Linked DNA regions of Simiduia agarivorans SA1 = DSM 21679. The protein of the gene in region 2 binds, or shares a complex with, the protein of the main gene of each other region. Links are inferred from orthologs where the notes say so. Each region holds a gene or a part of one and is shown on either strand. Other genes may lie near its edges.

Region 1 (4,087 bases), 1.7 Mb from region 2 along the record:
GGCGAACAAAGCGGTGGGTTTTCATGATGTCAATGACGGAGCTGTTCACCAACGAGCGGCCGTATATATAGACGCTGACGTTTTGCTCACGATTGAGCTTACCCACCATGGGAATCATGGCTTCGGCTAGCGCTTCGCGCTCTTTCCAGTCCTTGAAGAAGTCTACGGGCTTAGGACGATTCACAGATATGCACCTTTTAAAGTAAAAGAAAGTTTCAGTATGGTCGACGCCATACCGTTGTACCTGCTCTTTTGGCGGGTTCCGTCATTCTTTTAACCCCTACCACCGAAATGTGACAGAGGCCGCCATTATCGCGGTTGCACGCCCATTGAGCAAGATTCAAACGGCCGTTTAGTTACAATTTTTACTATTTTTTCACGCCTGCTGCCAAAGCCGGCGCCAGACGCTACAATAGCCGGCTTTTTGGACCACCAGACAAGGCAGCATGGATCTTACAGAGCCCCTGGGCCAGCTATCTCCGCCTCTCTCAAACAAACCCAAATTCAATCAGCGCTGGGGCAAGCTGCCCGGTGCCGCAGTCGCTCTCGCCGTCAGCCAGGCCACCCGGGCTTTCGACGGCCTGCTGCTGGTCATCACACCCGATACTGCCAGTTCCCTGGCACTGCAGGATGAATTGCGGTTCTTCTGTGGCGATAGCACGCCGATACTGACCCTGCCGGACTGGGAAACCCTGCCCTACGATACGTTCAGCCCTCACCAGGACATTATTTCCGAGCGGATCAAAGCGCTGTACCGGTTGCCGACTACCCGCAAGGGCATTCTGGTGGCCCCGCTCACCACCCTGATGTGCCGACTGCCGCCTCAGCAATTTGTGGCGGGCCACAGCCTGGTGCTCAACAAAGGCCAGACATTCGATCTCAATGCTCAGGCCCGGGTGCTGGAGGCCAACGGCTACCACCGGGTAGACACTGTGTATGAACACGGCGAATTTGCCGTTCGCGGGGCACTGCTGGATATCTACCCGGCGGGCAGCGACTGGCCACTGCGCATCGACCTGTTCGATGATGAAATCGAAAGCCTGCGCAGTTTTGACCCCGATACCCAGCGCACACTGGAACAGATAGACAGCATCGAGTTGTTGCCTGCGCGGGAATTTCCGCTCACCAAAGCCGCCATCAGCGACTTCCGTTTGCGCTGGCATGACGCCTTTGATGTGGACCACAAAGCCTGTCCCGTTTACCAGGATATTTGCGATGGCATTGCACCGGCCGGTATCGAATATTATCTGCCCCTGTTCTTTGACCAGTGCGCCACCCTGTTCGACTACCTGCCCGAGAACAGCCGTGTCCTTACCTACGACAACCTGATTCCAAAGGCTGACCGGTTCTGGACTGAAGCCAGCAACCGCTATGAAAGCCGGCGCGTGGACCCCGAGCGCCCCCTGCTGCCACCGGCCAAAGTATTTGTGCCGGTCAACGAGCTGTTCGAACATATCAACAGCCTGCCACGCACCGAACTCAATGATGATGCTCCCGTCATTCCGGCCCTGACGCCACCCCAAGCGCCGGTGGACGCCAAAGCAGACCAGCCATTGCAGGCGCTGCTGGATCTGTTGCGCTCGGACCGCAAAACCCTGTTTACAGTCGATAGCGCCGGCCGCCGGGAAATCTTATTGGAAATGTTGGCGAAAGCAGGCATAAAACCTACTGCCGTCAACGGTTGGTCCGATTTTATCGCGGCCGAAAATTCACCCTGCATTGCCATCGCCGGCCTCGACCAGGGCCTGGCGCTGAGCACGCCAGCGGTACAAATCATCACCGAAAACCAATTGTTCGGTGAGCGGGTTCAGCAGCGCCGGCGCCGGCGGGTCACACAGGAAAATGAGCTCGCGGTCAAAAACCTGAGCGAATTGAACCCGGGCGCGCCGGTGGTTCATATCGATCATGGCGTGGGCCGTTATCAGGGTCTGATTACGCTGGACCTCGATGGTCAGCCACAGGAATTTTTACAGCTCAGCTACGCCAACGACGCCAAACTCTATGTACCGGTTGCGAACCTGCACCTGATCAGCCGCTATTCGGGCGCCGATGACAACCTGGCACCACTGCACAAATTAGGCAGCGACAGCTGGGATAAAGCCAAACGCAAAGCCGCTGAAAAAGTCCGCGATACCGCCGCAGAACTGCTCGATATCTATGCCCGGCGGGCCGCACGCAAGGGCTTCGCATTTGCCGACCCCGGCGCTGCTTACCAGGCGTTTGCAGCCTCCTTTCCGTTTGAGGAAACCCCCGATCAGGAACAGGCCATTGCCAACGTGCGCAAGGACATGCTCGCCTCCACACCCATGGACCGTCTGGTGTGCGGCGACGTGGGCTTTGGCAAAACCGAAGTGGCCATGCGCGCCGCATTCATCGCCGTGCAAAGTGGCAAACAGGTGGCCATGCTGGTGCCCACCACCCTGCTCGCACAACAGCACTATGAAAGCTTTAAAGACCGCTTTGCCGACTGGCCGGTAAATATCGAAGTGGTCTCACGGTTTAAGACCGGCAAAGAAATTGATGCCATTGCCGACAAACTCAAAGACGGCAAGGTGGACATCATTGTCGGCACCCATAAATTATTGCAGCCCGACTTCAATTACCAGTCGCTGGGTCTTCTGATTATTGACGAAGAACACCGGTTTGGTGTTCGTCAAAAAGAAGCACTGAAATCCATTCGCTCGGAAGTGGATATTCTGACCCTGACCGCAACGCCAATTCCCCGCACGCTGAACATGAGCATGGCGGGCATTCGCGACCTGTCCATCATCGCCACGCCGCCGAACAAACGCCTGAGCATCAAAACCTTTGTGCGCGTGCATGACGATGCACTGATCAAAGAGGCCATATTGCGGGAGCTCCTGCGCGGCGGCCAGGTGTATTATTTGCACAACGAAGTCAAAAGCATCGAAAAAACCGCGCGCGAATTGCAGGCATTGGTTCCCGAGGCCCGCATCGGTATCGGCCATGGACAAATGCGCGAACGGGACCTGGAAAAAGTCATGGCAGACTTTTACCACAAACGGTTCAACTTACTGGTGGCCACCACGATCATTGAAACCGGCATTGATGTTCCGAGCGCAAACACCATCATCATTGAGCGCGCGGATAAATTCGGGCTTGCGCAGTTGCACCAATTGCGTGGGCGCGTGGGTCGCTCGCACCATCAGGCCTATGCCTATTTAATGACCCCCAATCCGAAAACCCTGACCAGCGACGCCACCAAGCGGTTGGAGGCAATCGCTCAGGCCGACACCCTGGGTGCCGGCTTTACCCTTGCGACCCACGACATGGAAATCCGCGGCGCCGGCGAACTGCTCGGCGACGAGCAAAGCGGTCAAATTGAAGCGGTCGGTTTCAGCATGTACATGGACATGCTCAATCGCGCGGTCAAAGCCATTCAGGCGGGTAAAACCCCTGACCTCGATGCGCCATTAGGCAGCGCAGTAGAAATCAACCTGCGCATACCGGCACTGATCCCCGACGACTATCTGCCCGATGTGCACAGCCGTCTGATCATGTACAAGCGCATCGCCAACGCCGCCGATGAAGGCGCGTTAAAAGAACTGCAAGTGGAAATGATCGACCGCTTCGGGCTCTTGCCTGACCCGGTCAAAAACCTGTTCCGCATTACCGGCCTGAAACTCACCGCAGAGGCAATGGGCATCGAAAAACTCGAGGCGGGCCCCACCGGGGGCAAAATCAGTTTCAACAAAGAGCCCAAGGTCGACCCGTTGAAAATCATCAAGCTGGTGCAAACTCAACCGCAAAAATACCAAATGCACGGTGCCAATGGTTTGAAATTCCTGCATGATATGGAAAGCACTGAAATCCGACTGGCCACCACCGAGGCCTTACTTGCCAACCTGGTTTAACACTATGATTTTTTTTCGCGTTATCACCTTCGGAATGCTGTTGTTCGCCAATGTTGCATGGGCCCAGACAGCGGCACCAGACCAGCCGCGCTGGTATCAGGTAGAAGTGGCGATCTTTACCCAACCGGCCAACAGTCAATTGGTTTCAGGCATAGAAACATTCCGCAAGGACGTAACACTGGCGTATCGTCCGGGCGCCCGCTACCTCAAAA
Region 2 (3,471 bases):
GCCACAGCCAGCGCTGCTCAGGTGCGCGAAAAACCGCACACCCGGTCTATAGGTCGCTGGCGGCACTTCGAGACGCTGATGGCGCCTGTGGCTGAAAAACTCAGGGCCTTGGAGTAGCCCCGTAAGTTCGGGGTCAGACTCCCTCATGCTAAAGCACCAAGGGCTAAGCACTTAGTGCTTTAGCATGGGGGAGTCTAGTCCGACCGAGTCTGGTCCGACCGAGTCTGGTCCGACCGAGTCGTTCGAGCTACTTCTTCTTTGCTTTTGCTTTGGGCTTCTGGGCTGCCAGCAGAGGTTTAAGAAAGCGGCCCGTATGGGAGTGCTTTGCCTTCGCCACATCCTCCGGGGTGCCGGTGACGATGATTTCACCGCCGCCGCTGCCGCCTTCGGGGCCTAAGTCCACCACCCAGTCGGCGGTTTTGATCACGTCCAGGTTGTGCTCGATTACCACCACGGTATTGCCGTGATCGCGCAGGCGGTGCAACACGTTCAGCAGCTGCTGGATGTCGTAGAAGTGCAGGCCTGTAGTCGGCTCATCGAGGATGTACAGGGTTTTACCGGTATCGCGTTTTGACAATTCCCGCGACAGTTTGACCCGCTGGGCTTCACCGCCCGAGAGCGTGGTGGCTGCCTGCCCCAAGCGGATGTAGGACAGGCCAACATCCATCAGGGTTTGCAGTTTTTTAGCAATGGCGGGCACCGCATCGAAAAACTCGCGCGCGTCTTCTACCGTGAGGTCCAGCACCTCATGGATGTTTTTGCCTTTGAATTTGATCTCCAGCGTTTCCCGGTTGTAGCGTTTGCCTTTACACACGTCGCACGGCACGAACACATCGGGCAGGAAATGCATTTCCACTTTGGTTACGCCGTCGCCCTGGCAGGCCTCGCAGCGTCCGCCTTTAACGTTAAAACTGAAGCGCCCGGGCTTGTAGCCGCGCGAGCGGGCTTCCTGGGTGCCGGCAAACAGGTCGCGGATGGGAGTGAAAATACCGGTGTAGGTGGCCGGGTTGGAGCGCGGTGTGCGGCCAATGGGGCTCTGGTCGATATCCACGCACTTGTCGAAATGCTCCAGGCCCTGCACGGATGTGTGCTCGGCCGCTTTCAGGGTGGTGGCCTTGTTCAGCGCTGTTGCTGCCAGGGGATAGAGGGTGGCATTGATCAGCGTGGATTTACCCGAGCCCGAAACCCCGGTGACACAGGTCATGAGTCCCACCGGGAGGGTAAGCGTGACGTTTTTCAGGTTGTTGCCGGTGGCGCCGGCGAGTACCAGCTCTTCTTTGGCGTTGTAAGGCGTACGTTTGGCCGGCACGGCAATGGATTTGCGGCCTGAGAGGTAATCGGCAGTGAGCGAGTTTTTCGCTTTGATGACCTGCTTGTAGGTGCCGGCAGCCACCACCTCTCCCCCGTGCACGCCGGCGCCGGGGCCGATATCGATCAGGAAGTCGGCGGCGCGGATGGCATCCTCGTCGTGCTCCACCACGATCACCGTGTTACCCAGATCGCGCAGGTGTGTCAGTGTGCGCAGTAAGCGCTCATTATCGCGCTGGTGCAGGCCGATGCTGGGTTCATCCAGAATGTACATCACGCCCACCAGGCCAGCACCGATCTGGCTCGCGAGCCGGATGCGCTGTGCTTCGCCGCCGGAAAGGGTTTCAGCACTGCGGTTCAGGGTGAGATAATTCAGGCCCACGTCCACCAGAAACTGGAAGCGGTCGCGCAACTCTTTCAACACCTTGCTGGCGATTTCCTGTTTGCGACCCGTGAAGCTCAGGGACGAGAAATAATCGAACGCCTCGCCCACGGGCAGTGAGGTGATGTCGGGCAGGGTGCGGTTGTCCACAAATACATGGCGGGCATCGCGGCGCAAACGGGTGCCCTGGCATTCAGGGCAATTCTGGTGCGACAGGAATTTGGCCAGGTCTTCGCGCACCATATTGGAATCGGTGTCGCGATAGCGCCGTTCCATATTGGGAATCACGCCTTCAAAGCGGTGGGTGCGTTGGTAGATATCGCCCCGGTCGTTGACGTAGCGGAAGGATACCTCCGTATCGCCCGAGCCCTGCAGCACCGCCGTCTGGTCTTTCTTCTTCAGTTTTTTCCACGGCACATCAATGGAGAATCCATAGTGTTCGGCAAGGCTTGTGAGCATGTGGAAATAATACACATTGCGTCTGTCCCAGCCGCGGATGGCACCTTCGGCCAGGGTCAGTTCCGGGTCGTGAATTATCTTGTCTTCATCAAAATACTGGCGCACACCCAGGCCGTCACAGCTGGGGCAGGCACCGGCCGGATTGTTGAAGGAAAACAGCCGGGGTTCCAGTTCGGCGAGGCTGTAATCGCAGATGGGACAGGCGTGTTTGGCGCTGAAAATACGGTCGTCACCGTCGCCGTCCATGTAGCTGATCAGGGCTTGGCCGTCAGCGAGATTGAGGGCCGTTTCGAACGATTCAGCCAAACGCAGCTGTAAATCTGCCTTGACCTTAAAGCGATCGACCACCACTTCAATGGTGTGTTTTTTCTTTTTGTCGAGTTTCGGTGCATCGTCCAGATCCACCACCAGGCCGTCGATGCGGGCGCGGATAAAACCGTCGCGTTTCAGCTGTTCCAGAATATGTAAGTGCTCACCTTTGCGGTCTTTGACCAAGGGCGCCAGCAACATGATTTTGCTGCCTTCCGGCAGGGCCAGCACCTGATCCACCATTTCGCTGACGGTTTGGGCGGCGAGAGGTTCCCCGTGTTCCGGGCAGCGGGGCTCACCCACGCGCGCGTACAGCAGGCGCAGGTAGTCATAGATTTCAGTGATCGTGCCCACCGTGGAGCGGGGGTTGTGCGAGGTGGATTTCTGCTCGATGGAGATGGCGGGGCTCAGGCCCTCCACGTGATCCACGTCGGGCTTTTCCATCATGGACAAAAACTGGCGCGCATAGGTGGACAGAGACTCCACGTAGCGGCGCTGGCCTTCGGCATAGAGCGTATCAAATGCGAGTGAAGACTTCCCCGAACCGGATAGCCCGGTAATCACCACCAGCTTGTCGCGCGGGATGTCGAGGTCGATGTTCTTGAGGTTATGGGTGCGGGCGCCGCGAACCAGAATGGTATCCACTGCTGACTGCTCTCTATGGGATCACAAAGCGGTCGATTATAGCGAAGGGGCGGAGGGGTGTCAGGTAAGGAAGGGAAAAGGGCAGGGCCATTGCGGCCCTGCCCCGAGGCTTAGTTCTGGATAACGCTGATGTTGTTGCCGGAGCCGCCGCCCTGTACCACATTGGCATAATCATAAGCACCGGTTTGCTGAACAAATACCGTGTTATTCATGCCATCCATACCCATGCCGTACTGAGAAATATAGGTTTGGTTGTACATGCCGGACTGATCCACGATGGCATCATTCAGGTCGCCTGACTGATACACATCGGCATACAGGCCTTCACCGTTCTGGCTTACCAGCGCAGTGTCGGCAATACCGTACTG

What was found.
Region 1: the proteins of uvrA (region 2) and mfd are in contact, whole or in part, in a crystal structure (PDB 4DFC), measured with the Escherichia coli proteins. The link is inferred for Simiduia agarivorans SA1 = DSM 21679 from one-to-one orthologs.

The regions. Positions count from the first base shown.
Region 1 is NC_018868.3:260,298-264,384, reverse strand. What follows is about bases 58-4,075. They hold mfd (transcription-repair coupling factor), read left to right. Parts: upstream 58-446; coding sequence 447-3,875; downstream 3,876-4,075. Other genes in these bases: M5M_RS01205 (CsiV family protein), read left to right, coding at 3,880-4,075; M5M_RS01215 (glyceraldehyde-3-phosphate dehydrogenase), read right to left, coding at 58-184. Also shown: more of M5M_RS01215, read right to left, coding at 1-57; more of M5M_RS01205, read left to right, coding at 4,076-4,087. UniProt on the Escherichia coli protein: Couples transcription and DNA repair by recognizing RNA polymerase (RNAP) stalled at DNA lesions. Mediates ATP-dependent release of RNAP and its truncated transcript from the DNA, and recruitment of nucleotide excision repair machinery to the damaged site.
Region 2 is NC_018868.3:1,996,498-1,999,968, reverse strand. Bases 48-3,449 are described here. They hold uvrA (excinuclease ABC subunit UvrA), read right to left. Parts: upstream 3,104-3,449; coding sequence 248-3,103; downstream 48-247. Other genes in these bases: M5M_RS08850 (curlin-associated protein), read right to left, coding at 3,214-3,449; M5M_RS08860 (tetratricopeptide repeat-containing sulfotransferase family protein), read left to right, coding at 48-117. In the rest of the region: more of M5M_RS08860, read left to right, coding at 1-47; more of M5M_RS08850, read right to left, coding at 3,450-3,471. UniProt on the Escherichia coli protein: The UvrABC repair system catalyzes the recognition and processing of DNA lesions. UvrA is an ATPase and a DNA-binding protein. A damage recognition complex composed of 2 UvrA and 2 UvrB subunits scans DNA for abnormalities.